DNA from 3 places in the Duganella sp. Leaf61 genome. Region 1 is predicted to be linked to each of the others. Evidence: riboswitches for the same ligand, from Rfam matches in the RefSeq annotation. Region 1 holds a riboswitch; each other region holds the start of a gene.
The links. Region 1 has a riboswitch for cobalamin ahead of ASF04_RS20110 (CbtB domain-containing protein). Riboswitches for the same ligand answer to the same signal wherever they lie in the genome.
Positions count from the first base shown of each region.

Region 2: linked by a shared signal. The riboswitch ahead of ASF04_RS21445 (TonB-dependent receptor) and the one ahead of ASF04_RS20110 (CbtB domain-containing protein) in region 1 are both predicted to bind cobalamin.
Region 3: linked by a shared signal. The riboswitch ahead of ASF04_RS12775 (TonB-dependent receptor domain-containing protein) and the one ahead of ASF04_RS20110 (CbtB domain-containing protein) in region 1 are both predicted to bind cobalamin.

Region 1 covers NZ_LMLM01000029.1:470,687-480,885, reverse strand. The annotation lists gene ASF04_RS20130 (TonB-dependent receptor) at 1-1,124, opposite strand, end outside; gene ASF04_RS20125 (ribonuclease I) at 1,359-2,354, shown strand; gene ASF04_RS20120 (sensor domain-containing diguanylate cyclase) at 2,327-3,910, opposite strand; gene ASF04_RS20115 (GNAT family N-acetyltransferase) at 4,078-4,599, shown strand; cobalamin riboswitch at 4,663-4,860, shown strand; gene ASF04_RS20110 (CbtB domain-containing protein) at 4,991-5,188, shown strand; gene ASF04_RS20105 (CbtA family protein) at 5,179-5,973, shown strand; gene ASF04_RS20100 (ferredoxin) at 5,977-6,309, shown strand; gene ASF04_RS20095 (cobaltochelatase subunit CobN) at 6,306-10,199, shown strand, end outside.
Region 2 covers NZ_LMLM01000030.1:284,701-294,899, reverse strand. The annotation lists gene ASF04_RS21465 (response regulator transcription factor) at 1-351, shown strand, start outside; gene ASF04_RS21460 (sensor histidine kinase) at 344-1,726, shown strand; gene ASF04_RS21455 (GNAT family N-acetyltransferase) at 1,751-2,245, opposite strand; gene ASF04_RS27040 (DUF1778 domain-containing protein) at 2,193-2,522, opposite strand; gene ASF04_RS21450 (bifunctional aconitate hydratase 2/2-methylisocitrate dehydratase) at 2,771-5,359, shown strand; gene ASF04_RS21445 (TonB-dependent receptor) at 5,435-7,525, opposite strand; cobalamin riboswitch at 7,687-7,931, opposite strand; gene ASF04_RS21440 (alpha/beta fold hydrolase) at 8,017-8,889, shown strand; gene ASF04_RS21435 (MarR family winged helix-turn-helix transcriptional regulator) at 8,886-9,329, shown strand; gene ASF04_RS21430 (LysR family transcriptional regulator) at 9,315-10,199, opposite strand, start outside.
Region 3 covers NZ_LMLM01000013.1:8,178-18,376, reverse strand. The annotation lists gene ASF04_RS12785 (adenosylcobinamide-GDP ribazoletransferase) at 1-241, shown strand, start outside; gene ASF04_RS12780 (histidine phosphatase family protein) at 246-809, shown strand; cobalamin riboswitch at 931-1,149, shown strand; gene ASF04_RS12775 (TonB-dependent receptor domain-containing protein) at 1,235-3,091, shown strand; gene ASF04_RS12770 (iron ABC transporter permease) at 3,110-4,132, shown strand; gene ASF04_RS12765 (ABC transporter ATP-binding protein) at 4,141-4,914, shown strand; gene cobO (cob(I)yrinic acid a,c-diamide adenosyltransferase) at 4,911-5,546, shown strand; gene ASF04_RS12755 (cobyrinate a,c-diamide synthase) at 5,570-6,850, shown strand; gene cobU (bifunctional adenosylcobinamide kinase/adenosylcobinamide-phosphate guanylyltransferase) at 6,847-7,395, shown strand; gene cbiB (adenosylcobinamide-phosphate synthase CbiB) at 7,392-8,372, shown strand; gene cobD (threonine-phosphate decarboxylase CobD) at 8,365-9,345, shown strand; gene ASF04_RS12735 (cobalamin-binding protein) at 9,342-10,199, shown strand, end outside.

The sequences.
Region 1 (10,199 bases):
ACGCCGTTGTTGCGCACGGCCCAGTTGTAGGCCACGCGCTGGGCCTTGTCGTCACGCTTGCTGTACATCGTGTCGACGTAGAAGTGCAGGTCGTCGGTGGGGCGGTATTCGCTGCTGAAAATCGCCGAGAGCTTGTCCTTGGTGCCGAAGTAGTCCATGGTGCGGCCCAGGCGCGGCAGGATGGCGTTGTCGATCTGCTGGATGGTCAGGCCCGGATTGTGCTGCAGCAGGAAGGCCTGGTCGATCACCGTGCCCGGCACCAGCCCGTTGCCCGCATTGGCCGGCACCACGGCCGGGATGTTCCAGTTGCCGCCGCCGGTGTTGTTGCGGGTGGGCGAAGTGTTCTGGGTGGCGCTCAGGTTCGGGTTGGTCCAGCCTACCGATTCGAAACCGGTGGTGCGGATCTCCTGGCGCGACACCGAAATGCCGCCCAGGATGCCGAAGGTCTTGCCCCAGGTCTGGCTGGCCAGCAGCGAACCCCGGCCGCCGGTCTTGTCGGCGATCTGGTTGCGGGTACCGGTCACGCTCATGGCCACGGTGCGGCCTTCCTTGTCGAACGGGCGTGCGCTGCGCAGGTTCACCACGCCGGCGGCGCCGCCTTCGAGCATGCTGGCCGATGGGCTCTTGCTCACCGTGAGCTTGGTGAACAGGTCGGTGGGCAGCAGGTCGAGATCGACCTCGCGGTTGCTGTTCTGGCCATCGATCGGGCCGGACGACGCCACCGCGATCTGCGCATTGTTCAGCAGGATCTTGGTGAAGCTCGAACCGAGGCCGCGAATCTGGATGTTCATGCCTTCGCCGGTGACGTCGCGCGAGACGCCCACGCCGGGAATGCGGCTGAGCGACTCGGCGATATTCTTGTCCGGGAATTTGCCGAAGTCCTCGGCGTTGATCGAATCCTGGAAACCTACCGCTTCCTTCTTGTCCTTGGCCGACGAGATCAGGCTGTTGCGGTAGCCGCTCACCTCCACCTTCTGGATCGTCGCTTCGTCCACCGGCGCGGTGGGTGCGGTCGGTTGCTGGGCATAGGCCTGGGCGATCAGGCCGGCCATCATGGTGAGGCCACAGGCCAGGCGGGCGGGCACGCGGCGGCCACCGCCGGTTGGGGTGAGGGTACTGGGCATTGCTGTCTCCTAATGGTTTTTTTGACTGCTTTTTTGTTATCTGCCGCAGCCCTGTATTTATTATGGTACCGCGACCATTTGAGTGTAGAAGCGTTGCCAAGTTGTTGTCAACAGAAAGATTTCGCAAAATGTCATGCGCTACCATTTTGCTTGCATCGTGGCTAATCGACAACGCCGGCTTCGGTCCGGCGGCGCTCGGCTACAATGCCGGCTCCCCTTCCTGCGGAGTTATCCATGTTGCGCATTACCCTGACCATCCTGCTTGCCTGCTTTGCCACTGGCGCCGCCGCCAGCGAAGCGGCCACCGGCACTTTCACCGCGAACAAGCGCTGCGAGGCCTACGCGTCGTTCGCCAAGCGTACCAATCCCGGGGCCGCGCAGGTGACGGCAGGCCAGGGCTACACGGTGCGCGAGATCAACAAGGCGGACTACGACTGGGTGCGGGTGGAAGTGCCGGGCGCCGAGCCGAAGCTGCGCTGGGTGCAGCGCGACTGCGGCGCGGCGGTGCTCGAACCGATGGAGGCGCGCTCCACGCGGCCGCCGCGCGGCAGCGATCCGGCGGCGGACGGCGGGTCGTGCAGCATCGCCAACCGCCAGGACAGCTATGTGCTGGCCGTGACCTGGCAGCCGGGCTTTTGCGAACACTTCCTGTTCAAGGGCACCAAGCCCGAATGCGACGCCATGAACGGCGGCAAGCTTGAAGCGAAGACGTTGAGCCTGCACGGCCTGTGGCCGAACAAGAAGGAGTGCGGCACGCGCTACGGCAGCTGCGAAGGCCCGCCGTTCTCGCTGTCCAAGGACACCATCGCCAAGGTGGCGCCGTGGATGCCCAACTTCTACTACGAACGCACCTTTGGCGCGTATGAATGGAACAAGCATGGCAAGTGCCAGGAACTGGGCCCGGACGACTACTTCATCAAGGCCGTATCGGCAGTGCGGGTGGTCAACGATTCGGAAGTGGGCAAGATCATCCTGGGCAGCACCGGCAAGAGCATCCGGGTGGACGACTTTTTCGCGCGCGTGAAAGCGCGCCACGGCGAGAAGGTGGCCGCAAGCCTGACGCTGGTGTGCAGCCAGCGCAAGTACCTGCAGGAGATCCGGGTGTCGCTGCCGCTGGAATTCGGCACCGACCGCGACCTGGCGGCCATGGTGGGCAACGCCCAGCCGGCGCCGGCGCGGGTGCAGGGCTGTGCCGACGAGATCTACATCGAAGCAGCCGGCAAGGACTGATCCCGCGCCGCGAGCTTGCGTTCGGCCTTGCGCCGATACATGGCGTCGTCGGCGTCGGCCACCAGTTGGGCGGCCGTGACCGGCTTGCGCGGCGCGCTACCCGGCGGCGCCAGCATCGCCACGCCGATGCTGGCGCCGGCCACCAGTTCGTGTCCTTCGATGCGGTGCGGCAGGCCCAGGCTGGTTTCCAGTTTGGCCACCACGAGCGCGGTATCGGCAGCGTCGCTGCCCACCAGTACCACGGCGAATTCGTCGCCGCCCAGGCGCGCCGCCAGGTCCGACTTGCGCAATTCAGCGCGCAGGCGCGCGGCGGCGCCGGTGAGCAGCAGGTCGCCGGCGCCGTGACCGTAGGTGTCGTTGATATGCTTGAAGCGGTCGAGGTCCAGGTACAGCAGCGACAGGGGCGCGCCCGAGCGCGCGCACAGTTCCACTTGCCGCTCCAGGAACTCGCAAAACATGGCGCGGTTGGCCAGGCCGGTGAGCGGATCGTGCGTGGCCTGGTGGCGCGCCAGCGCGTGCATGCGCGCCGCATCGACCAGCGCGTTGCCCACCTCGTTGGCCTCGCGCAGACCGTATCTGGCTGCTGCCACCGGTTCGCCGCGCCCCAGCGCCATGGCCGGCGCCACCAGCGCGCCGATCGACTGCGTGATGCGGTTACCGATGCGCCAGGCAGTCAGCAGGCTTGCCACCAGCATGACGACGGTTACCAGTACCAGCAGCCATAGCTTGCGATTGAGTTCCGCATTGAGCACCTCGAGCGGAATGCCGATGCCGACCGTCCAGCCGGAAGCGCCCGCGCGTGTCATCACGGCCAGGATCGGTTTGCCATCGAGAGTGCTGGTTTCGATCGCGCCTTCGAAACCTTCGTGCATGCGCTTCATCACCTCGGGCAGCGCCTTGTAGCCCACGAAGCGTTGCATGTCCTGGCTGCGCGCGACCACGATGCCTTCGCGATCGAGGATGCTGGTGATCCAGTGCTGCGGGTAGCTTTGCTGTGCCAGCAGGGCGTTGAACCGCTCCACCGTGACAGTGGCGCTCAGCGCGCCCACGGTGTCCGGCTCGCCCGTGGCGTACCGCACCGGTATGCCGATCGACGCCACGTGGCGCTGCGAGACGGCGCCCACGAACAGGTTGGAAATCGCCGTCGCCTCGTGCTGCTGGATGTGGAGCAGCGCTTGCCCCACGTTGGGCGGCGGCAGTGCGGCGCCGTATGGCACAAAGGTGTTGAGCAGTTGCTGGCCGCTGGCATTTTCCAGCACGATGTTGAGCATGTTCTGGGCGCCCGCCAGGCCGCGCGCCTGCGCGTAGAACGCGGCCAGGTCGTTGCGCGCCAGGTCGGGCGAGGTGGCCAGCGCGCGCAGCGCCGCCTCCACGGTGGCGAACTCCTTGTCCACGTCAGTCGCATTGGCCCGCGCGGTGGCCATGGCGCCGGTGATGAAAGCGGTGCGCGCCTGCGTGTAATCGTAAGCGATCAGCAGGATCGCCATCAGCGAGGCCGGCACAATGCACGCCACCACGAGGTACAGCAGGCGGGATCGGATCGAGGGTGCGCGCATGGTTCTTCTGGTTCTGATGATGGGGGCTGCCTGCGATGTTACATCAGCAGGGAAAATTTGTGTCTCAATAGCAAGAAAATAGGTGATGCTACGTAGCCGATCGGGCCGGTGGCGTTGTATCCGTGGGATTTTCGACTATCATGTCGCCTATCTATTACGGAGCCTCCATGCATCTCGTCAGCTGTACCGAAGAACGCCACGCGCAAGCCATCCTCGATATCTTCAACGACGCCATCGCCAATTCGACGGCGCTGTACGAATACCATCCGCGCACGCTGGACACCATGAACAAATGGTTCGCGGCCAAGCGCGCCGGCGGCTACCCGGTGATCGGCTATGAAGACGCCGGCGGCACGCTGCTCGGCTTTGCCAGCTATGGCGCCTTCCGAGGCTACCCGGCCAACAAGTACGCGGTCGAGCATTCGGTGTACGTGCGTGGCGATCAGCGCGGCAAGGGCCTGGGCCGCGCGCTGCTGGAACAGGTGATCGCAGCAGCAGGGCAGGCCGACCTGCACACCATCGTGGGCGGCATCGACGCCGACAACCGCGCCAGCATTGCCCTGCACGAGCAGCTCGGTTTTGTCCACGCCGGCACCGTGCGCCACGCGGCCTTCAAGTTCGGGCGCTGGCTGGACCTGGCGTTTTACCAGCTGATTCTGCCCACGCCCGCCGCACCGGTGGACGGCTGAACGCCTTGCAATTCCCTTGTGCCGCCCCTATACTTCGCCGGTAGTCAAGCTTCTGGTATGCGCGGACATCGGGTGTGATCCGGTTCTGCATATTTAAATGGGAAGCCGGTGCGCCCGACCAGGGCCATGCCGGCGCTGCCCCCGCAACGGTAGTCGAGGTCAAGGAAGTGCAACAGCCACTGTGCGCAAGCATGGGAAGGCGCACTGCCAGGAGCAATCCACTCGTCAGCCCGGAAACCAGCCAGTAGCCGTCAACACGTTTGTATTGCGGAGGGCGATACGGGTGAGTGCTGCGCCGCCCTGTTCATCCGTTCCGATGCATCTCCGGCCGCTTCCCCGCTGTCCTTCCTCCGCGTACTTCCACGTATCCACGCACCCTGGAAGGAAGATCATGCCCGTCACCCCAGTCATCTCCGGTCAAGCCGAAGTTTCCAATCGCCTCGTCACCCTGCGCGAAAAGATGATCCCCGCGCTGTGCGCCGCCGGACTTGGCGCCGTGCTGCTGTTCGGCGCCGGTTTCGCGTCGATGGAAGCGCTGCACAATGCTGCCCACGACAGCCGCCACTCGGCGGGCTTCCCGTGCCACTAAGCCGCGCCAGCAATGGCGCCGGGGCGCCGGCCGGCATTTTCAACGGCATCGTGCGCACGGCTGCTGCCGCCGGCATCGTCGCCGGCTTGCTGCTGACCGGCGTGCAGCACCTGCAGGTGATTCCCATCATCCAGCAGGCCGAGGTCTTTGAAAAGGCGCAGGAGGCCGCTCCTGCATCTGAATCTGCTCCTGCCCCCGCCGAACATGCGCATGCCGCCGATGTGGCGCCGCACGCGCATGGCCACGATGCTCATGGCGCGGCGGAAGAAGCGCACAGCCATGGCGGCTGGGAGCCGGAAGACGGTGTCGAGCGCACCGCCTACACGGCGCTGGCCGATGTCAGCATGGGGGTCGGCTACGCACTGCTGCTGGCTGCCATGATCTGCCTGCGCGGCGGTGCGGTGACCTGGCGCAGCGGCATGCTGTGGGGCGCAGCTGCTTACGCCGTGTTCTTCATCGCGCCGTCGCTCGGCCTGCCGCCCGAATTGCCGGGCACCCTGGCTGCGCCGGTGTCGGCGCGCCAGGCCTGGTGGATCTGCACCGCGTTCTCCACCGCTGTCGCGCTCGGGGCGCTGGTCTGGAGCCGCAACGTGTGGTTCAAGGTGGGCGCCGTGGCGCTGCTGTTCGTGCCGCACCTGGTGGGGGCGCCGCAGCCTCCTGTGCACTCGATGGCAGCACCGCCCGAACTGGCTGGTTCCTTCATCATCGCCACCGCGCTGGCCAATGCCGTGTTCTGGCTGGCACTGGGCGGGCTGACTGGCTACTTCTACAAAAAATTCGCCTGATTCATGAGAACCCACCACCGCCACATCTTCATGTGCGTCGGTCCGCGCTGCGAGCCGAAAGAAGGCCGCGCGCAGGCCGTGTTTGAACACATGGGCAAGGTGATCGACGAACATCCCGAGCTGGCCGTCAAGCGTACCCGCACCCATTGCATGGTCGCGTGCCGCTTCGAGGGACCGGTGGTGGTGGTGTATCCGGAAGGCGTGTGGTACCAGCGCGTAAATGAAGCCAACGCCGAGCGCATCGTCCACGAACATCTGCTGGGTGGACGCGAAGTATCCGACCTGGTCTTCCACCGCCTGGGCGTGGGCGACACCTGCGAACCTGGACCGAAATGAATGAATCTTTAAATTTGCGCCGCAGTGAGTCTGATCTGGCGCTGCTGACTCACGCCTCCAACGACCTGACCGTGCTGCACCAGGCACAGGCTCAAATGCCCGAAGGCTTCGGTCCCGTGATGGGCGTAAACCTGCAGGCGCTCGGTGAAGAATCGACCCTGGCACAACTGCTCGACGGCGAATTGCGCGCAGCGCGCGTGATCGTGGTGCGGGTGCTGGGCCGGCTGGGCGGCGTGCCCGGTTTTTCGGACCTGGTCGAGCATGCGCGGCGCCAGGGCCGCCACCTGATCGTCGTCAGCGGTACCGGCGAACCTGATCCCGAACTGGCCGCCGTATCTACCGTGCGTTCCGACGTGCTGGATACGACCTTGCAGTACTTCCGGGCCGGCGGCAGCGCCAACCTGGCGCACCTGCTGCGTTTTCTGTCCGACCATTTGCTGCTGACCGGTTTCGGCTTCGAGACGGCGCTCGCGTTGCCCGACCATGGCATCTATCACCCGGACCTGGCGCACTGCGCCGATCTGGCCGCGTGGCAGGCGCTGGCCGATCCGCAGCGCCCCAGCGTGGGCATCGTGTTCTACCGCGCGCACTGGATGAGCGGTAATACGCGCTTCATCGACGCGCTGCTGAACGCCCTCGAAGCGCGCGGCATGAACGTGCTGCCGGTATTTACCGCATCGCTGCGGTCCGGCGCCAGCGACGGTAACGGCAAGCTGCCCGACGCCTTGCGCTACTTCGGCAGCGTGGATGGCGCTGTGACCCGCGCCCACGTCGATGTCCTGATCAACACCACGTCGTTCGCCATGGGCGAGATCACGCCGGGTGGCCCCACGCCGGCCGGCTGGTCGGTGGGCGTGCTGGAGCAACTCGATGTGCCGGTGCTGCAAGCGATCACCAGCGGCATGACCCTGCCGCAGTGGGAGCAGTCCGCGCGCGGCCTCAACCCGCTCGACGCAGCAATGAACGTGGTGCTGCCGGAGTTCGACGGCCGCATCATCACGGTGCCGCTGTCGTTCAAGGCGCGCACCGCCGGTATGCCGGGCGACGCTGTCGAATACGATCCGCTGCCCGACCGCGTGGCGCGCATCGCCGGCATTGCCTGGCGCGCGGCACGCCTCAAGCGCGTACCCAACGCCGAGAAGCGCGTGGCCTTCATGTTCACCAATTCCAGCAGCAAGGCGTCGCAGATCGGCAACGCCGTGGGGCTCGATGCGCCAGCCTCGCTGATGCGCATCCTCGAATCGATGAAGCAGGCCGGCTACACAATCGGCGAGCTGCCGGAAAGCGGCACCGCGCTGATCCACGACCTGGTGGCACGCTGCTCGTACGACAATATCTACCTGACGGCAGAGCAGATGCGCGGCGCCACCGGCCGGGTGCCGGCAGCCCAGTACCAGCAGTGGTTCGACGAAATGCCGCAGGCCATGCAGGACAAGATGACCAGGCAGTGGGGCGCCGCCCCCGGCGAGGCCTATGTGCACGAAGGCCACGTGGCGCTGGCCGGCATCGAGCTCGGTAACGCTTTCGTCGCGCTGCAACCGCCGCGCGGCTACGGCATGGACCCGGACGCGATCTACCACCAGCCCGACCTGCCGCCCACCCACCATTACTATGCCCTGTACCGCTGGCTGCGCGACGTGTGGCAGGCGGACGCCATCGTCCACGTGGGCAAGCACGGCACCATGGAGTGGCTGCCGGGGAAGGGCGTCGGATTGTCGGAAGAGTGCTTCCCCGACGCGCTGCTGGGCGACCTGCCGCTGTTCTACCCGTTCATCATCAACGATCCGGGCGAAGGCTCGCAAGCGAAGCGCCGGGGCCACGCGGTGGTGGTCGATCACCTGACGCCGCCGATGACCACGGCCGATACCTACGGCGCGCTGGCACAGCTGACGCAACTGGTGGACGAGTACTACCAGGTCGAAGTGCTCGATCCCGCCAAGCTGCCGTTGTTGCAGCAGCAGATCTGGGAACTGGTCAAGCAGACCAACCTCGATACGGATTTGCAGATGCGGTTGCTGCATCATGATCACGACCATGAGCATGGGCACGATCATGGGGATGGGCACGGCCACGGGCACGCGCACGGACCTCACGACCACAATCATGGGCACAAACACGGGCACGATCATGGGCATCATCACAATCACGATCACGACCATCATCATGGCCACGATCACGCACACGACGGCGAACTGCCGACCGCGCTGTCGGCCATGGGCGGCTCCGACGTCGCCCACCTGATCGAGGACCTCGACGGCTACCTGTGCGAACTCGGTTCGGCGCAGATCCGCGACGGCTTGCACATCCTGGGCCGACGGCCGGACGACACGCAAATGCCCGACATGCTGGTCTCGCTCACGCGCCTGCCCAACCTCGATATCCCGGGCCTGCAAGCGGAAATCGCCGGTCTGTTCGGTCTGAACATGGACATGCTGCTCGACCAGCAGGGCCGGCGCCTGAACGTCGATCCCGCGCTCGCCCGCATCTCGGGCCGCGCCGTGGTCTCGCGCGCCAATGCGCTGGAAGCGGTGGACTTGCTGTGCGCGCGCCTGTTCACGGCGCTGGGCGAGGCCGGTTACGATGCCGCACGCATTGACGGCGTGCTCGCTGCGGTGTTTGCCGAACTCGATGCCGCCACGCCTGCCGCACCGCTTTTGCAGCCGGTCTTGAAACCTACCGCCAATGTGCTGTCGCAGATGGGCAAGCCGCGTCCTAAAGTGGCCGCTGTCAAACCTGCGGCGCCGGCGCCGGTCAAGCCGTCCGGCGCTGCGCGTTTCGACGGCTTGCGCAAGATCCTGGCATTCGCCTGCACCGACCTGGTGCCGAACCTGACCCGCGCCACCGACGAAATCGACAACCTGCTGCACGGCCTGTCAGGCGGCTACGTGCCGGCCGGCCCGAGTGGCTCGCCCACGCGCGGCATGGCCCACATCCTGCCAACCGGCCGCAATTTCTATTCGGTCGATCCGCGCAGCGTGCCGTCGCAATCGGCCTGGCGGGTGGGGCAGCAACTGGCGCGTGAGGTGCTGGAGCGCTACCACCGCGAGACCGGAGAGTACCCGGAAAGCGTGGCGATCAGCATCTGGGGCACCAGCGCCATGCGCACCCACGGCGACGATGTCGCGCAGATCCTGGCGCTGCTAGGCGTGCGCCCGGTGTGGCGTGCCGAAAGCCGCCAGGTAAGCGGCGTGGAAGTGATTCCTCTCGACGAATTGAAACGCCCGCGCATCGACGTCACCACTCGCATCAGCGGCTTTTTCCGCGACGCCTTCCCGCAACTGATCGACCTGGTGGACGATGCCGTCAACCAGGTGATCCAGCTGGACGAGCCGCTCACGCACAACTTCGTGCGCAAGCACTACCTGGCCGAACTGGCCGGTTTGATGGCCGAAGGCGTGGCGCAGGGCGAAGCGGAAACGCGCGCCGCCTACCGCATCTTCGGCGCCAAGCCGGGAGCGTATGGCGCCGGCGTGCTGCCGCTGATCCAGCACCGCAACTGGGAAGCCGATGGGGATTTTGCCGAGGCGTACGTCAACTGGGGCGGCTATGCGTATGCGCGCGGTACCCAGGGCTCGGACCAGCGCGACGCCTTCCGCACCCGTCTGAACGGCGTGCAGATCGCGCTGCACAACCAGGACAACCGCGAACACGATATTTTCGACAGCGACGACTACCTGCAATTCCATGGCGGGATGATTGCCACCATCCGCGCGCTGAGCGGCCAGCAGCCGCGCCATTATTTTGGCGACAGCCACGATCCGTCGCGCGCCCAGGTACGCGATCTCAAGGAAGAAACCCTGCGCGTGTTCCGCTCGCGCGTGGTCAATCCCAAATGGCTGGCCAGCATCCAGCGCCACGGCTACAAGGGCGGCCTGGAACTGACCGCCACC
Region 2 (10,199 bases), on a different contig from region 1:
GCAAGGCTGCGCGCGCTGCTGCGGCGCGGCCTGCCGCAGGTGTCGCGCGTGACCTTCGGCGATATCGATTTCGAACCGGCCACGCGGCAGGCCAGCGTGCATGGCCGCGAACTGGGGCTGACCGCTGCCGAGGCCACGGTACTGGGCATGCTGTTGCGCCGGCCGGGGCGGGTGGTGAGCAAGTCGCAGTTCGTCGATGAACTGTATGACCACGCCGACGAAAAGAACCCGGCCATGATCGAAGTGTTCGTCAGCCGCCTGCGGCGCAAGCTGGCCGATGCGCAGTCGGACGCGATGATCCGCGCCCTGCGGGGACTGGGCTACCGCCTCGAGGCCGGCGCCCATGGCTAGCGTTGATCGCCCGAGTTTGCGGCGCCAGCTGCTGCTGCACCTGTCGATTCCGCTGCTGCTGGTGTTGGCGCTGGGCGCGGTCGGCGGCATGGCGATTGCGCGCCAGGCCGGCAACGTGGTGCACGACCGCTGGCTGCTCGATTCGGCCATGACGCTGGCGGCGCAAGTGAAGGCGCGGGACGGCCACGTTGCGCTGGCGCTGCCGCAGGCGGCCATCGAAGTGCTGGAATGGGACCGGCTGGACCGCATTTACTGGCAGGCCTCGTCCACGCGGCAGGGAACCCTGCTGCGCAATACGCCGTTGCCGGCGCCGCCGCGCGCGCTGGTACCGAACCAGCCGCTTTACTACGATGCGACCATGGGCGGCAACGCCGTGCGCGTAGTGGCACTGGAACAGGCCGCGCCCGGCGGCATCGACGACACCGTGCGTATCCAGGTGGCCGAGACCATGCAAAAGCGCGAACACATGGCCGGCAAGCTGCTGGCACAATGGGCACCGCTGCAAATCGCGGTGCTGCTGCTGGCCGGCGCCTTCATCTGGCTGGCGGTCACCCGCAACCTGCGCAAGGTGGACAGCATTGCCGCCAGCCTGGGCACGTACGACGCCGACAGCCTGGTGCCGATTGCCGATACCGACCGCATGCCGGTCGAAATCGAACCGCTGACCACCGCCATCAACCGCCTGATCCTCAAGCTCAGCGAAGAGCAGGCGCTGCAAAAGCGTTTCATCTCGAACGCTGCCCACCAGTTGCGCACGCCGCTGGCCACGCTACAAGTGCAAACCCAGCGCGTGCTGCGCGAGCACGACCCCGTCAAACACAACGACGCGCTGGGCGATGTCGATCGCGCGGTGGGCCGGCTGCACCACGTCACGCAGCAGCTGCTGACATTGATGCGCTCCGAGCGCGAGGGAGAAAAGCACCTGCGCCAGGTGCCGGTGGACCTGGCCGCGCTGGCGCGCCACGCAGTGGAGCGCTGGGCCGACAGCGCGCTGGCCAAAGATATCGACCTCGGTTACGAAGGCCCGGACCAGGGCGCGATGCTGGCGGGAGAACCGCACCTGCTGGGCGAACTGCTGGGCAACCTGATCGACAACGCCATCCGCTATACGCCGGTTGGCGGCACCGTGACGTTAACCCTCGACCAACACCCGTCGCGGTTGACGGTGGAAGACGACGGGCCCGGCATCCCCGCGCACGAACGGGCGCTGGTGCTTGAACGCTTTTACCGTGGCAGCAACAGCGACGTGGCCGGCGGCTGCGGCCTCGGCCTGCCGATCGCCCGCGAAATCGCCGCCCGGCATGGGGCGCGGCTGCGGATCGAGGCGGGGTCGCTGGGGCAGGGGACGCGAGTGGTGGTGGAAATGGCCAGCTAACGTAGCCGCTGGCAGCAGGCCAAGCTATCGCGGCATATCCGCGAATGGCATCAAGAGTATTAACGGATTGTCCGGGAATGACGTAAAACCGTATCGGCGATAAAACGCTGCTGCCGTGTCATCCTTGGCATCGACGAATATCGCGAACCCGCCGATTTCTGTTGCTACGCGTCTTGCCCGATGCATACCATCAAAAAGTAAGTATTCTCCCAATCCTTGGCCTTTGACATTGCGGTCGACGGCAAGCCTGGCAAGCGAGAGCCCGGGTATGTCGCGCGGCAGCCGTTTCGCCATCGCCGGTGGCAACTCGAATTTCGAGATCATCCTTCTGACAGCGAGCGTATAAAAGCCCAACACTTCTGTGGGCGCATCATCGTCGATCAGAACATAAGTTTTGGAGAGGAATTTTCGTTGATGCTGTCCGGCTGTGGCCTGCAAGAAGAAGTTCAGGTCCGCGTTTTCACAATCAAACTTGTTGACCTGGTGAGATGTCTCCAGCGGGACCACTCTGGTTGCCATTTTCAATTTCCCTTTGCTGGAATCTTTCAAACGCTCGCATGAGGGCAGCATTGGGTTTGGAAGGGTTATCAAGCAGGTTGATGATCATTGCGGCATCATTTTCCGAGAGTTGGATGAACTTTTCTCGGTCGATAATTTTCTCGGCCTTTTCAAGCGAAGCCTGGACCATGAATTGATTCATGGTCGATCCGGTTAGTTCCGCTGCCTCCTGAATTTTTAAGGTGATGGCTTGCGGGATTCGGTTGGTGATACGGTCGCTGCTTTCCGGTGCATTCATGATTTACCTTTCATGCCAGCGGGGCACATGGGTCGTTCAGGCAGTGTACACCTGCCTGAAGTGAACTTCAAACGCTGCGTCAAATTGACGCAATCCCGAAAATGTTGCGTCAAAGATGTAAACCTTCGGCGTCTCCTATTATATGTCTTATATAAGACCTGTTGAGGTACAATAGCGGCGAGCGCGCGTTTATGCCGGTGTTTCCGGTGCTCCGCGTCCCTGCAATCCACCCTGAATGAGAGTTTTTCATGCTAGCTGCCTACCGCCAGCACGTCGCTGAACGTGCATCCCTCGGGATCCCTGCGTTGCCTTTGTCCGCCGCTCAAACGTCGGACCTGGTCGAACTCCTGAAGCATCCGCCAGCCGGCGAAGAAGAATTCCTGGTCGATCTGATCACCAACCGCGTACCGGCCGGCGTCGATGATGCCGCCAAGGTCAAGTGCGCGTTTCTGGCCAGCGTGGCCAAGGGTGCGGAAACGTCGCCGCTGGTCTCGCGCGAGCTGGCGACCCGCCTGCTGGGCACCATGCTGGGCGGCTTCAACATCAAGCCGATGATCGACCTGCTCGACGATCCGGTCGTCGGCGCCATCGCTGCCGAAGGTCTGAAAAAGACCTTGCTGATGTTCGACTACTTCCACGACGTCAAAGAGCTGGCCGACCAGGGCAGCGCACGCGCCAAGGAAGTGCTGCAATCGTGGGCCGACGCCGAGTGGTTCACCTCGCGCCCGGAAGTGCCGCAAAGCCTGACCATCACCGTGTTCAAGGTCACCGGCGAAACCAATACCGACGACCTGTCGCCGGCACCGGACGCCACCACCCGTCCCGACATTCCGCTGCACGCGCTGGCCATGCTGAAAAACCCGCGTCCCGGCATCAACCCGGAAGAACCGGGCAAGATCGGCCCGCTGAAGCAGCTCGAAGCACTGAAGGCCAAGGGCCACCTGGTCGCCTACGTCGGTGACGTGGTCGGTACCGGTTCGTCGCGCAAGTCGGCTACCAACTCGGTGCTGTGGTTCACCGGCGAAGACATTCCGTTCATCCCGAACAAGCGTTTCGGCGGCGTGTGCCTGGGCACCAAGATCGCCCCGATCTTCTACAACACCATGGAAGACGCCGGCGCGCTGCCGATCGAACTCGATGTCACGCAAATGGAAATGGGCGACGTGGTCGAACTGCGTCCATACGACGGCAAGGCACTCAAGGACGGCGTGGTGATTTCCGAATTCACCGTCAAGTCGCCCGTGCTGTTCGACGAAGTGCGCGCCGGTGGCCGTATTCCGCTGATCATCGGCCGTGGCCTGACCACCAAGGCGCGCGAAGCGCTGGGCCTGCCGGCCTCGACCCTGTTCCGCCTGCCGCAAAACCCGGTCGATAGCGGCCGTGGCTACTCGCTGGCGCAAAAAATGGTCGGCCGTGCATGCGGTCTGCCGGAAGGCGAGGGCATTCGTCCTGGCACCTACTGCGAACCGAAGATGACCACCGTGGGCTCGCAAGACACCACCGGTCCGATGACCCGCGACGAGCTGAAAGACCTCGCTTGCCTGGGCTTCTCGGCCGACCTGGTGATGCAGTCGTTCTGCCACACCGCCGCCTATCCGAAAGTGGTGGACGTCAAAATGCACCGCGAACTGCCAACCTTTATCGAAAACCGTGGCGGCGTGGCTCTGCGTCCGGGCGATGGCGTGATCCACTCGTGGCTCAACCGCCTCTTGATGCCCGACACCGTCGGCACCGGTGGCGACTCGCACACCCGCTTCCCGATCGGTATCTCGTTCCCGGCCGGTTCCGGCCTGGTGGCGTTTGCCGCAGCAACCGGCGTGATGCCGCTCGATATGCCGGAATCGGTACTGGTGCGCTTCAAGGGCACGATGCAGCCTGGCGTCACCCTGCGCGACCTGGTCAACGCCATTCCGCTGTATGCAATCCGCCAGGGCATGCTGACGGTGGACAAGAAGGGCAAGAAAAACATCTTCTCCGGCCGTATCCTGGAAATCGAAGGTCTGCCGCAGCTGAAAGTGGAACAGGCGTTCGAACTGTCCGACGCGTCGGCCGAGCGCTCCGCTGCCGGTTGCACGGTGCACCTCGATAAAGAGCCGATCATCGAGTACATGACCTCGAACATCACGCTGATGAAGTGGATGATCGCCAACGGCTACCTCGACCAGCGCACGCTGGAGCGCCGCATCAAGGCCATGCAGGCCTGGCTGGACAAGCCGGAACTGCTGGCGCCCGATGCCGACGCCGAATACGCCGCCGTCATCGAAATCGACCTGGCCGACATCCACGAGCCGATCGTCGCCTGCCCGAACGACCCTGACGACGTGAAGACCTTGTCCGACGTGGCCGGCGCCAAGATCGACGACGTGTTCGTCGGTTCGTGCATGACCAACATCGGCCACTTCCGCGCCGCCTCGAAGGTCCTGGAAGGCAAATCGGACATCCCGGTACGCCTGTGGATCGCGCCGCCGACCAAGATGGACCAGCAGGTGCTGACCACCGAAGGCCACTACGGCACCCTGGGCCGCACCGGCGCGCGCATGGAAATGCCGGGCTGCTCGCTGTGCATGGGTAACCAGGCGCAGATCCGCAAGGGCGCCACCGTGATGTCGACGTCGACGCGCAACTTCCCGAACCGCCTCGGCATCGAAACCAATGTGTACCTGGGTTCGGCCGAACTGGCGTCGGTGTGCTCGCTGCTGGGCCGCATCCCGACCCGCGAAGAGTATATGCAGCACACCGGCGTGCTCGATGCGAACTCGGCCGACATCTACCGCTATATGAACTTCGACAAGATCGAGGAATTCAGCTCGGTGGCCGATACGGTGAAGGTGGCGTAAGCCTCGGCATCCTTACCGCATAAAAGCCCCAATCCGCCGTCACTGGCTGGTTGGGGTTTTTTTACGGCTGCGCGGTCAGAACCGCCAGGCCAATCCCGCCCGCAATGTCCGCATCTCCCCCGGATGGGTATGAATGTCCGCCACCGGCGCCGCTTCGCCTGGCAGTTGCGACTCGTAGTAGTAATCGATGTCGCTCACGCGGCGGTTCAGCAGGTTGAGCACCTCCACCGTCAGCTTGAGATTGGCCGCCAGCTTGTAGCCGAGCTTCAGGTTGACCAGCGTGGATGATGGCGAACGCACCGAGTCGTCTTCCACCAGCGCGCGCGGGCCGAAGTAGCGCAACCGCATGCCGCCCGACCACGGACCCGATTCGCCCGATACGCCGACGGACGCGGTGCGGCTGATCGAACCGGGGATGAAGTCGCCGGCCGGGTCCTGGTCGCGGAAGCGCGCTTGCGACCAGGCCAGGTTGGCGTCGATAATCCAGTCCTTGGCAGGCAAGTAGAAATTGGTCAGCTCCACGCCGTGGCGGCGGCTGGGGCGGCCCGCTTCGGTGGTGCCGGCGTCGCCGATGAAGATCAGTTCCGACTCGAGGTCGAGCTGCCAGGCGGCGATGGTGGTTTGCAGGCCCGGCACCAGGCCCACCAGGCGCAGGCCCGCTTCCTTGCCGGTGGCCTTGACCAGCGGTGTGGCGCGTTCGATGGCGGCGCCGTCGGCGTCCACGGCCAGGCCGGTCTTCGGATCGACGGTGCCGGTGATGCCGCGCGCGTCGTTGCTGTGGAAGCCGCGCCCCCAGTTCAGGTATACCTCGGCGTGCTTGCCGGGCGTGAAAATAGCGGTGAATTTTGGGCTGTTGATGCCGGCATCGACCTTGCCGGAGTTGGCGGCGGTGTCGCTGTCCACGTCGAAGCTGTAGCGGTCCGCGCGCAGGCCGGCCACGGTGCGCAGCCACGGCGTCCAGGTGGTGCTGTTGGAGACGTACAGCGCGCTGCTGCGCTCCTTCACTTCATCCTCGCGCACGGTGGACAGGCGGCGCCGTTCTTCGCTCAGATACAGGCCGACCGGCGCCAGGCGATCCTGGCGCAGCTGTACGCCGATGGCGGTCTCCGACGCGAAGGAACCCAGCTTGTGCTGCCAGGTGCGCTCCGCGTTCAGGCCCAGGATTTGCCGGCTCTCGGCCTGGTGGAACTGGTCGCCGTGTTCGGGGTCGTCCAGCACATACGTAAAATTGCTGTACAGGTCCAGGCGCGACTTGATGAAGTAGGCGTTGACATGGCTGTGGCCATCGGCGTACTGGCGGGTCCAGTCGCCGGAGAGGCTGTAGCGCGAAGTCTCGCCGCCATCGCTGGGATCGAGCGCGCCGTAACGGCCAATCAGGCCGGCGTCCAGCGCGCGCTGCGGCACCTGGTCGGTGGAGTTCCACGACGAGTGCATGCCCATGGCGGTCACGCGCACGTCGTCGTCGGCGCGCGACCAGCTGTACGACAGCACGCCGTTGGTGCGCTTGTAAGCTTCGGGCGTATCCCACGGGCCGTCCTGGCCGGCGCGCTCCAGCGCATACAGCAGGGTGCCGCCAGAGAGCGGCGTGGCGTTGGCCAACAGTGCGCGGTGAAAGCGGTGCTGGCCCGCTTCCACGCTCAGCAAGCCTTGCTCCAGCTGCCTGACGTAGTCGAAGGCGGCGGCGCCGGCGGCGGAAAAATCGCCTTCCTCGGCATAATAGGTGCCCTTTTTGTACTGGATGGTGCTGATCAGTTCCGGGATCACGAAGTTCAGGTCCGAGTAGCCCTGGCCGTGGGCGTTGGTGGGCAGATTGACCGGCATGCCCATCACGGTGGTGCGGAAGTCGGTGCCGTGATCGAGATTGAAGCCGCGCGCGAAGTACTGGTTGGCCTTGCCGTCGCCGGCGTGCTGGGTGACGATCAGGCCCGGCACGGCTTCGAGCAGTTCGCCGGTGCGCAGCAGCGGGCGGTTTTCCAGCTGCTTGGCGGTGACCGTGCCCTGGTTGGCGGAATCGGCCACGCCGAGCGGGATCAGGCTGGCGGAGACTTCGACTTGCTGGAGTGGCTGGTTGTCGTCGGCGGCATTGGCATTGGCAAGCGCGGGCAGGGCGGCCAGCAGCAGCGCCGGCAGCAGCAGTTGGGGTGTGATGCGTGGTGTGGTTTTCATTGGGTGACAAGGTCGCGACCGGATTGCGGTCTTTTTTCTTCGGCCCATCCTCGTGGGCCGAGTAAAAAGAAGCAATGCAGCCAGGGGCGGGCGATGCACTGACGCGCCACGGGTGGCCGTGCCGGCAATGCATGCTCCTCCAATACGACAGGTCCCGGCCGCTTGCTTCCATCCGTCCTGGCCGGTATCCGGGCTAACAGGACAAATCACCCCGCCTTCCCATGCCGAGTAAACCCTCACTGCACAGTGGACTATTGAGCTGACCGGCCGGCGCATCGTGACAATGCGCTGGCGCCTGTTTTACCGTTGCGGGGACAGCACACGTTTGCCGCCGGCCTCCCGACGCGTGTTTCCCGTTTAACTGCGGCCGATGACGACCGCGAGCACCAAAACTGCGCCATGATACCGGGTGCCGGCGATTGTGGCAATTTCACCAAGTCGGTCAAACCATGCTATAAAGTCGTTAACACGTTAACGAAAATGGGAGGTTCATGGAATCCGTCAGCATCGTCCTGCCCAACCGGCAAACCATCGCCGCCAGCGTGTGGACCAGCACCGCGCCTGTCGCCGTGGTGCTGGTTCACCCCGGCACCGGCATCGGCCAGCGCTATTACGAGCCGTTCGCCCGCCACCTGGCCGCAGCCGGTTTTTGCGTGGTGACCTACGACTATCGCGGCATCGGCCGTTCGCGCCCGGCCAGTCTGCGGGGCATGGACGTCACCATGGCCGACTGGATCGAGCATGACGTGGGCGCCGTCACGCGCTGGGCTGCCGCGCGGTTTGCTGAACTGCCGCTGCTGGCTGTAGGCCACAGCCTGGGCGGGCACGCGCTGGCCCTGAACAGCATAACAAACCTGCTGCACGGCGCGGTGCTGGTGGCCTCCCACGCGGGTGTGACGGCTACAGTGACCGGGCTGGCCGAGCGGTTGCGTATCCGGTTCGTGATGCGGGTGCTTACGCCGCTGCTCACCACCATTTGCGGTTATATGCCCGCGCGCAAACTGGGCCTGGGCGAGGATCTGCCGGCCGGCGTGATGCGCCAATGGAGTCGCTGGACTGCGCTGCCCCGCTATTTCTTCGACGACCCGGCGATGGATGCGCAGGCGCGCATGGCGCGCGTGCGCATTCCGCTGCTGGTGCTGGGCTTTGCGGACGATCCGTGGGCCAATCCGCATGCCATCGGCATGCTGGTGGCGCCGCTGGTCAATGCCAGCGTGGCGCGGCGCCACGTCGCACCATGCGATGCCGGCCTGGCCGCCATCGGTCACATGGGGTTTTTCCGCCAGCGCGCCGGCGTGTCGCTGTGGCCACAGGTGGTGGACTGGCTGCGCGAGAAGGCAACCGCGCCGAAGGAAGCGCCATGAGCGCGCAGTGCGCCAGGCCGCGCCTGGTGTTCCTGCTCAACCGCGCCCAGCGCGCCTTGCAGCGCTGGGTCGAGACCCGGCCGCAGGCGTGGGACGGCGCCAGTTCGGCGCAGGCGGGCTTGCTGTTCTTCCTGGCCTCGCGCAACCAGGCCACGGTGGGCGAGATCGCGACCGCGCTGGCAGTGGCGCCGGCGGCGGTCACCAACCTTTCCAAGCGCATGGAGGCGGCTTTGCTGGTGGAGCGCGTGAACGATGCGCACGATGGCCGGCTCACGCGTCTGCAACTGACTGCCGCCGGCGCGCAAGCCAGCGTGCAGGCCGGCGCCGTGCTCAAGGAGCTCAATGTGCGGCTGGCGGACGGCTTCTCTGCGGCCGAACTGGACACCGTGGCCCGCTGGCTGGCGCACGTTGCGCAGCTTGAAGCATCAGGCGAGGTTTGATGCCTGCTCGAATTCGCCGGCGATAAAGTCGATAAACGCGCGCACCTTGGCCGGCTGGTTCTGGCGGCTGAGGTAATACAGATAGAGGTCGGCGTCGGGCAGGGTGTAGTCGCGCATCACCTGCCGCAGGCGCCCGCTGGCCAGGTACCTGGCGGCGTCCCACTCGGAGCGCTGGACGATGCCGTGGCCGGCCAGTGCCCACAGCATGACGATGTCGCCGTCGTTGCTGGAGACGGCGCCGCGCACCTTCACCAGTTCTTCCACCTTGCCCCTTTGCAGGCGCCAGCTGCCGTACACGTCGTCGTTCTGGCGATGCAGGATGCAGCGGTGGCGGTGCAGTTCGGCCGGCGTGTGCGGCTCGCCCGCCTTTCTGATGTAGCCGGGCGACGCGCATAAAAAGCGCCGGTTGGCCATCAGCTTGCGGGCGGTGAGGCGCGTGTCGGGCAGCTCGCCGAAGCGGATCGCCAGGTCGTACGCTTCTTCCACCAGGCTGATGGGGCGGTCGGTCAGGTGCAGTTCCACTTCCACTTCCGGGTAGGCATGGGCAAAGCGCGAGACGATGGGCGCGATGCGCGTGCGGCCGAAACCCGGCGTCGCGTTTACCCGCAGCAGGCCCTTGGGCGCAGCGCGCCCGCTGGCGACCGACTCCTCCATCTCGCGGATCTGGTGCAGGATGTGCGAGGCTTGCGCCAGGTACGATTCGCCCTCGTTGGTCAGGCTGATGCGGCGGGTGGTGCGGTTGACCAGGCGCACGCCAAGGCGCTGCTCCATCAGGCTCAAACGCTTGGTGACGGCCGGCGGAGTGACACCCAGCTCCCGGGCGGTGGCGCTCATGCTGCCCAGCTTGGCCAGCAGCACGAAAAAGGTCAG
Region 3 (10,199 bases), on a different contig from region 1:
TGCCGCCATCACCGCGCTGGCGCCGGCACTGCTGCTGATCTGGCTGAACTGGCTGTCGTGGACCATGCTGCTGTCCGGCGTGACGTGCGCGCTGGTGGCTGCCATCTGGCTGGCCCGCAAATTCATGGGCCGCATCGGCGGCTACACGGGCGACTGCCTGGGCGCCGTACAGCAGGTGACGGAAGTGGTGTTCTACCTGTGCGTGCTGGCTGGTCTGCACACCAGCGGCCAGTTCTTCTAGCACCATGCGGCTGGTCCTGATCCGCCACCCGCAGCCCGACGTCGCGCCGGGCGTGTGCTACGGCCAGACCGACCTGGCAGTGGCGCCCGGACACCTGGAGCAGGCCGTCGCCGCATTGCTGCCTCAGGTGCCGGCCGGGCTGCCGCTGTTTTCCAGCCCTTTGCAACGCTGCGCGGCGCTGGCGATGCGCCTGGCGCCCGCCCCCGTGTTCGATGCGCGTCTGGTGGAAATGGATTTTGGCGACTGGGAGATGCAGCCGTGGGACAGCATTCCCCGTGCAGGCGTCGATGCATGGACCGCCGACCTGGCCAACTACCGCCCCGGCAATGGCGAGAGCGTACTGCAGATGGCCGAACGCGTTGCCGCCTTCTATGCCGACTTGCAGCGCCAGCTCGATGACAGCACAGGCGGCGCAGCGATCGTGGTCTGCCACGCCGGCACCATGCGGTTGCTGGCCGCCTGTCACGCCGGCCTGGCGCCGCTGGCAATGGCGCTGCAAGCGGCCGGCGCGCCGCACCGTCTGCCATATGGCGAAGCGCTGATCCTGCCGCACCGCGCCGCCAGGTAAGCGCGCGGTCATGGCTCGATGGCTGCCGAGCCGCTCCTGCCGACCATCCGTCCTGTCCTGGTCGCCACGCCTTGCGCCAACGGCTTTATCGGGCGCGCGCGGAACTACGCGGCACAAAGCCGTATAATGCCCGGGTTTTGGTGCCCGCGCGTCCGTCCGGATGCGCAGTTAAACGGGAAACACGAAGCCCCCTCGACCGGGCCAGCGTGTGCTGCCCCCGCAACGGTCAACAAGCGTCGCCGCTGGCGACACCCCAGTCCTGACAACCACTGTGCGCTGCATGGGAAGGTGGACTGGCCGCTTGTCAGCCCGGATACCGGCCAATCCTGGTGGAAGCACACGAGCCGGCGCGCGCGCCGCCGCACGCTTCTGTTCAATCTGGCCTGCGGGATGCTGGCCGGTTGCCCTTTACAGAAATAGCAATCATGATCCTTCGCTTCACCCCGGCGCTGCCACTGCACACCTCCGCCTTCGCTTTTGTCCTGGCGACCTGCCACGCCCACGCAGAACCTGCATCCACGGTACTGGTCACGGCCACGCGCACGCCGCAAGCGCTGGCCGACGTCATCAGCGACAGCACCACCATCGACGCCGAACAGATCGCCCAGGCGGGCGCCGGCTCCATCGTCGACCTGCTCAAGCGCCAGCGCGGCATCGAGGTCACGCGCAACGGCGGCGCAGGCAGCTCGTCGAACGTCTATATACGCGGCGCCAACAGTAACCAGAGCATCGTGCTGGTCGATGGCGTGCGCATCGGCTCATCGACCACGGGCGCCGCCAACTGGAGCGCGATTCCGCTCACCGCCATCGACCGCATCGAAATCGTCTATGGCCCATTGAGCTCCCTGTATGGCGCCGACGCCATCGGCGGCGTGATCCAGATCTTTACCAAAAAGGGCCAGGGCGCCCCGGCCGTCACCGGTTTCGCCGGCTACGGCAGCGATAACACGCGCGAAGCCGACGCCACGGTGTCCGGCAGCACCGGCGGTGAGCACAGCTTCAGCTACGCCATCAGCGCCGGCAAGGAAAAGTCGGATGGCTTCTCCACCACCCGTCCCGGCCTGTCCTCCTACAACCCGGACGACGACGGCTACGACAAGGAAAACGTCTCCGGCCAATTCGGCCTGCAACTGGCCAAGGGCGTGGAAGCAGGCGCGCTGTTCCTGCATAGCCGCCTCGATGCGCAATACGATTCGGGTCTTTCAGCTTATGACACGCGCAGCGAAAACACCATCGACACCGCCAGCGTGTTCGCCAGGGCGCAGCTGCTGCCATCGTGGCGCAGCCTGCTGCAGTATTCCGAAACCCGCGACAAGGGCGCCAACTACACCAGCGCCACCGCTGCCGGCTACACCCGCATCGACACCAGACAAAGCTTCATCACCTGGCAAAACGACGTGACGATCGGCGCCGACACGTTGCAACTGCTGTACGAGCACCGCAAGGAAGAAGTGGACACCAACGGCGCGGCCGCCATGAACCGCGACCGCAACACCAATTCGTTCGCGGCGTCGTACAACGCCCGCCATGGCGCGCACCTGCTCAGCGCCAGCGCACGGCGCGACAATTCGGTTTACGGTAACAAGAACACCGGCGCCATCGGCTATGGCTACCAGTTCACCCTGGCGCTGCGCGCCACCGCCAGCTATGGCACCAGCTTCCGCGCGCCGACGTATAACGAGTTGTACTTCCCGAACTATGGCAACGCCGCCAACCGGCCGGAAAAAGGCCGCAACGCCGAAGTGGGCCTGCGCTACGACGACGGTGTCAACGCGATGAGCGCCGGCTACTACCGCAACCGCCTGACCGACATGCTGGTCAACACCAATCCGTGCCCGTTCGGTGGCGGCTACACCAGTGGCTGCGCCTACAACGTCAACCGCGCCACGCTGGAAGGCATCACGCTGTCGGCCGCAACGCGCGTGATGGGCGTCAACCTGGGCGCCAACGCCGACCTGCAAGACCCGCAGGACGACACCACCGGCAAACGCCTGATCCGCCGCGCCAAGCGCCACGCCAACGTTACCGCCGATTACGGCACCGGCGCCCTGAAAGCGGGCGTGGAAGTGGAGCTGTCGAGCGCCCGCTTCGAAAACGCCGCCAACACCGTCCGCCTGGGCGGCTACGGCCTGGTAAACCTGTACGCCACGTACGCCTTCACCCGCGACTGGTCCGCTCTGTTGCGCTGGAACAACGTGGCCGATAAACAGTACGATCTGGCCCGCTACTACAATACCCCGGGCGCCAAGGTCTTTGCCGGCATCCGCTACGGCTACAAGTAAACCTTAACGAAAGCTGGTATGGCTGATTTTTCCCGCAATCTGCAGCAGCGCGCCGCCATGGTGTTGGGTGGCCTGGCGCTGTTCGGGCTGGCGGGACTGGTGTTTTCGGGGATGACCGGGTCGGTCGCTGTGGCGCTTGCCGATATGCCGGCCGCCATAGCCGATCTGCTGCATGGCGAGAAGTCGACCTTGGCCGCCACCCTGCTCGACCTGCGCGTGCATCGTGCGCTCACCGCCTTTATTACCGGTGCGGCGCTGTCGCTGGCGGGCGTGATGATGCAGGCCTTGCTGCGCAACCCGCTGGCCGATCCTTATGTACTGGGCATCTCTGCCGGCGCTTCGGTCGGCGCGCTGGCGGCATTGATGTTCATGTGCGCGGCGTGGATGGTCGATGCGGCAGCCTTCGGCGGCGCGGTGGCCGTCTCCATGATGCTGTACCTGCTGGCGCGGCGCGATTTGCGCGGCGGGTCCGCTGCCGATGGCGGCACCGCCCTGCTGCTGCTCACCGGCGTAATCCTGTCCTCGGCCTGCATGGCGCTGGTGACGCTGATGCTGTCGATCGCGCCCGACAGCCGCCTGCGCAGCATGGTGTTCTGGATGATCGGCGATATGGCCGGCGCGCCGCTGCGGTGGATGCCGTGCGTGGTGCTGGTGGCCGCGCTGCTGTTCGCAGTCAAAAATGCACGCGCCATGAACGTGATGGCGCTGCACGCGGAAGCCGCCGCCACGCTGGGCATCCGCGTGGGCGCGCTGCGCAAGGGACTGTTTTTTGTCTCGGGCCTGCTCACTGCCAGCGCGGTCACCACCGCCGGCAGCATCGGCTTCGTGGGGCTGATCGTGCCGCACGCTTGCCGCTTCGCGGTCGGTCCCGACCACCGCCTGCTGATTCCTGCAGCCACGCTGGCCGGCGGCACCTACCTGATGCTGGCCGATACGCTGGCGCGCACCATCATCGCGCCGGAACAGCTGCCCGTTGGCGTGATCACCGCGCTGGTGGGCGCGCCGGTGTTCCTGTATCAGCTACACCGGCTGCGCAAGTGATTCCCATGATGATCACCACCCATCAACTATCCCTGAACATCGGCCAGCGCCAGCTGATCGCCAACCTCGACTGGCAGGTGCGCGCTGGCGAATGCTGGAGCGTGATCGGTCGCAACGGCGCCGGCAAAAGCACCCTGCTGCGCACCCTGGCCGGCTTGCGCCCGCCCGACGCCGGCACCGTATCGATCCGCGCGCGCGCGCTGAAAGACTGGCCGCTGGCCGAACTGGCGCGCCAGCGCGCCTTCCTGGCGCAAAGCCGCAGCGACGCTTTCGCCTACACCGTGATCGAAACCGTGCTCTCGGCGCGCCACCCGTACCACGACCACCGCTACTGGGAAGGCAGCGACGATCACGCCATCGCACTGGCCGCCCTGGCGTCGATGGAAGTGGCCGACCTGGCCCGCCGCGATGTGCGTACCCTATCGGGTGGTGAGCGCCAGCGGGTGGCGATTGCCGCCATGCTGGCGCAGGACACGCCGCTGCTGCTGCTCGACGAACCGGCCAATGCGCTCGACCTGGCGCACCAGGTGAGCGTGATGACGCAGCTGGCGCGCCTGTGCCGCGAGCAGGGCAAGACCGTCGTCATGATCGGCCACGACCTGACCCTGGCGCACAGCGTCTCCACCCACGCGCTGCTGCTGCGTGGCGACGGCCGCTGGCTGGCCGGCGCCAGGGAGGACGTGATGCGCGCCGATATCCTGGGCGACTACCTGGGCCACCCGATAGAAATCATCCGCCACGGCCACCGCAGCATCTTCATCCCTTCCGAGGAGACACCATGACCGAACAGACCAACACCCTTGATACCGGCGACGCCGCCCTGAACGAGCGCCATCGCGTGCGCATGGAGCGCAAGAAAGCCATCATCGATGCCCAGATCGCGTCCGCCAACAAGCAGATCGGCATCATCATCGTCAACACCGGCAACGGCAAGGGCAAGAGCTCGAGCGCGTTCGGCATGGTGGCGCGCGCGCTGGGCCACAACATGAAGGTCGGCGTGGTGCAGTTCATCAAGGGCGCGATGGCTACCGGCGAGGAGCAGTTCCTGCGCCGCTTCCCCGACGAAGTAAGCTTCCACACCATGGGTGAAGGCTACACCTGGGAGACCCAGAACCGCGAACGCGACATCGAAAAAGCCACGCTGGCATGGGAACAGGCCAAGCGCTTCCTCGACGACCCCGCGTATGGCCTGGTGGTGCTCGACGAACTCAATATCGCCCTCAAGTACCGCTACCTCGACGTGGAAATGGTCATCAACGACCTGCTGGCGCGCCCGCAAATGCAGCACGTGGTGATCACTGGCCGCGGCGCGCCACCGGAGCTGATCGCGATTGCCGACACGGTCACCGACATGACGGTCGTAAAGCACGCGTTCAAGGCCGGCATCGCCGCGCAGCTGGGTACCGAGTGGTGAATTACCTCGACGTGAAAGTGGTGATGGTGGCGGCGGTGTCGTCCGGCCAGGGCAAGACCACCTGCACCGCCGCGCTGGCGCGCAAGCTGGTCAAGCTGGGCCGCCGCGTGCGCGTGTTCAAGTGCGGCCCCGATTTCATCGACCCGATGCTGCTCGAACGCGCCACCGGTGCGCCGGTGAATACGCTCGACCTGTGGATGGTCGGCCCTGAGCTATGCCGCAGCCAGCTGGCGCAGGCCGCGCAAGAGGCGGACGTGATCCTGATCGAAGGCGTGATGGGCTTATATGACGGCACGCCATCGTCGGCCGATGTCGCGCGCACCTTCGGCGTGCCGGTACTGGCCGTGATCGATGCTTCCGCCATGGCGCAAACCGCCGGCGCCATCGTGATGGGCCTGCGCGACTACGGCCCGGTGCAGATGGCAGGCGTGATCGCCAACCGCATCGCCAGCGAAAACCACGGCAAGATGGTGGCCGCGTCGCTGCGCGACATTCCGCTGTTTGCCACCATGCCGCGCCAGCAGGTGTCACTGCCGGAACGCCACCTGGGACTGGTGGTCCCCGGCGAAATCCACAATCTCGACGCCCTGCTCGACCAACTGGCCGACCAGCTGATGTTCGACGAAGCGGCGTGGGAAGCCCTGGCGCCGGTACGCATCGAAATTCCACCAGCGCCAGCAGCGGCACTGGAATCGACGCCGCTGCAAGGCACGACAATTGCGATTGCCCGCGACGCCGCCTTCATGTTTTTGTATCCCGCCAACCTGGACCTGTTGCGCGCGCTGGGCGCCGAGCTGACCTTCTTCTCGCCGCTGGCCGACGAACCGGTGCCAACCGAGGCGCACGCGGTGTACCTGCCCGGCGGCTATCCCGAACTCCACGCGCCTGCGTTGAGCGCAGCAGCCACCTGGCGCGCCTCGATCCGCGCGGCGCACGCCGCCGGCATGCCCATCGTGGCTGAATGCGGCGGCATGATGGCGCTGGCCGATACCCTCGCCGACCAGCAGGGGCAAGCATGGCCGATGGCCGGCCTGCTGCCGGGTGCTGTGGCGATGCAGCCACGCCTGGCCGGCCTGGGACCGCAGGGACTGCCCACCGACGACGGCATTCTGCGCGGGCACACCTTCCATTATTCAAAACTGACAACCACAGTGGCGCCAGCCGCGCATACAATCAAGCACCCCTCCGCAATCCAGGGTGAAGCCTGGTATCGCGTTGGCTCATTGACCGCTTCGTATTTTCACGCATATTACCCATCCAACCCGGCGGCGGCAGCCGCCTTGTTCATGAGGAGACACGGATGACACGTACACTGGTTCTGGGAGGCGCGCGCTCGGGCAAGAGCGCTTACGCCGAACGCCTGGCCATCGAGTCCGGCAAGGAAGTCGTTTATATCGCCACCGCCACGGCCGGCGACGCCGAAATGGCAGCGCGCATCGCCCATCACAAGGGCAGCCGCCCCGGCGAGTGGACCACGGTGGAAGAACCGCTGGCACTGGGCAACCAACTGCTGCGCTGGTCGTCGCCCGAACGCCTGATCCTGGTCGATTGCCTCACGCTCTGGCTGAGCAACCTGCTGTTCTCCAGCGGCCAGGAATACCCGGACGTGGGCGAAATCACGCTGCCCGCCTTGTTCCACGAACAGCACGACATGCTGGCCAGCGCGCTGACCAAATGCAGCAGCGACATCGTGCTGGTATCGAACGAGGTAGGCCTGGGCATCATGCCGTTCGGCGCCATCTCGCGCTGCTTCCTCGACGAACAGGGCCGCCTCAATCAATCGGTGGCGGCCATTTGCGACCGCGCAGTGTTCGTCGCCGCCGGCCTGCCGCTGGTCCTGAAGGGATGATCGCTGGGTTGACCTTTGCCGCCATCGCGGTGCTGATGGTTGCCGGTGTGCTGCTGGACCTGCTGCTGGGCGAAGCACGCCGCTGGCATCCGCTGGTCGGCTTTGGCAACCTGGCGATCGGGCTGGAACGCCGGCTCAATCGCGGCACCGGCAAGGCGCGCTTCCGGCGCGGCGTGCTGGCCTGGATGCTGGCGGTGCTGCCAGCCACCGCGCTGGCCGCGCTGCTGGCGTGGGCAGCTGCCACGGTGAGTTTCTGGCTGGCGGCCGCCGTACACGCGGCCATGCTGTATGTGTGCCTCGGCTTGCGCAGCCTGCGCGAACACAACCTCCCCATCGCCCACGCACTGGCGCAAAACGATCTGCCGCAGGCGCGCTATCTCACCTCGCGCATCGTCAGCCGCGATACCAGCAGCGCCAGCGAAGTGGAACTCACGCGCGCCAGCGCCGAATCGCTGCTGGAAAACGGCAACGACGCGGTATTCGCCACCCTGTTCTGGTTCATCGTTGGCGGCGGCCCGGGTGCGGTCATGTTCCGCATGGCGAACACGCTCGACGCCATGTGGGGCTACCGCACCGAGCGCCTGCTGCGCTTCGGCTGTGCCGCCGCGCGTATTGACGACGCCTTCAATTACCTGCCCGCGCGGCTGACCGCCCTGTCGTACGTGCTGCTGGCGCCCGGCCTGGCCGCCAAGCGGCGCGCCTGGCAATGCTGGCGCGCGCAGGCGCCGCTGTGGGACAGCCCCAATGCCGGCCCGGTCATGGCCAGTGGTGCCGGCTCACTCGGCGTGCAACTGGGCGGCGCGGCCATCTACCACGGCCAGCTTGAAGAACGCCCGGTGCTCGGCGCCGGCGTGCCCGCCACCGGGGTCGATATCCGCCGCGCGTGGAAGCTGGTTACGCACGCCACCGCGCTGTGGCTGATTGCCGGCCTGGCGCTGGCGCTTTTGCTGGAACTGCTGGAGGTGCTCCATGCTTGAACACGGCGGCAACCTGCGCGACGCCACGCTGCGCTTCGGCCGCTCCGACTGGCTCGACCTGTCCACCGGCCTCAATCCGCGCTGGTATCCGGCGCCCGCGCTGCCCGGCAACGCGTGGCACCGCCTGCCCGAAGCATCGCCGGAACTGGCCGCAGCAGCGCAAGCATGCTACGGCGCGCCGCTGATGCTGCCGGTGGCCGGCACGCAAGCCGCGATCCAGGCCCTGCCCCGGCTGCGCAGCCCTTCGCGCGTGACGGTGGCGGCGCCCTCGTATGCCGAACATGCACACCACTGGAAGGGCCACGGCCACACGCTCATGCAAACGCCGTATGCGGAACTCGATGCGGCCATCGCGCGCAGCGACGTGGTGGTGGTCTGCAATCCGAACAATCCCACCGGCGCCACCGTGCCTGCTGCGCAGTTGCTGGCGTGGGCGCAGCAGTTGGCGTCACGCGGCGGCTGGCTGGTGGTCGATGAAGCATTTGGCGACACCGCGCAGCACAACAGCGTGGCATCGCAAAGCAGCCAGCCGGGATTGATCGTGCTGCGCTCTGTTGGAAAATTCTTCGGCCTGGCCGGCATCCGCCTCGGCTTTGTCGCTGCCCACGCCGACCTGCTGCGCGACCTGGCCGACCTGCTCGGACCCTGGACCATCAGCGGTCCCGCCCAGCACATCGCGCTCGCCGCGCTGCAAGACCGCGCCTGGCAAGCAGACACCCACGCCTACCTGCACGCGGGGGGCGCACGCCTGGCCGCGCTGCTCGCCAGCCACGGCATCGCCTCAACCGGCACGCCACTGTTCCAGTGGTGGGCCGAACCGCAACCGGAAGCGTTCTGGCAGCACATGGCCGAACGTGGCGTGTGGGTGCGGCTGTTCCGCGAGGCCGCGCGCGGCATCCGCCTGGGCCTCCCTCCCGACGAAGCAGGCTGGCAGCGCCTGGAATCCGCATTGAAAGAATGGACCGACAAATGAAACGCATCACATCCCTGGCGCTGCTGTCGCTGACAGCCATCTCGATGACCGCCAACGCTGCCATCACCGTGCGCGACGACGACGGCAACGTCATCACCCTGGCCAAGCCGGCCCAGCGCATCGTCGCCATGTCGCCGCACGTGACCGAGTTGCTGTTCGCGGCCGGCGGCGGCGAGCGCATCGTCGGCGCCGTCACCTATAGTGACTACCCGGAAGCGGCCAAGAAGATTCCGCGCATTGGCACCAACCGGCAAATCGACATGGAGCGCGTGATCGCCATGAAGCCGGACCTGATCGTGGCCTGGATGCATGGCAGCTCCGAGCGCCAGATCGACACCCTGCGCCAGCTGGGCATCCCGATCTTCCACAGCGAACCGTTGAAACTCGACGGCATCGCCGACAACGTCCAGCGCCTGGGCCAGTTGCTCGGCACGGAAAACGTGGCGCAACCGGCCGCCGCGCAAATCCGCGCGCAATTCGCCGCGCTGACGAAACAGTATGCCAGCCGGCCGCCGGTCCGCATGTTCTACCAGGTATGGGACAAGCCGCTGTATACCCTGAGTGGCGGCTCGATCGTCACCGACGCCATGCGCGTGTGCGGCGGCGTCAATATCTTTGCCGACCTGAAGGTGACGGCACCGGTGGTCAGCATCGAAGGCGTGCTGCAAGCCGATCCCGAAGCGATCTTCGGCACCGCCGAAAAGGACTACGGCGGCGTCACGCTGTGGAAGCAGTACACCACCATGAAGGCGGTCCGCAACGGCAACCTGTTTACGCTCGACGGCGAACTGCTCAACCGCGCCGGCCCGCGCATGGTGGACGGCACCCGCGCCATGTGCGAGATGCTGGAGCAG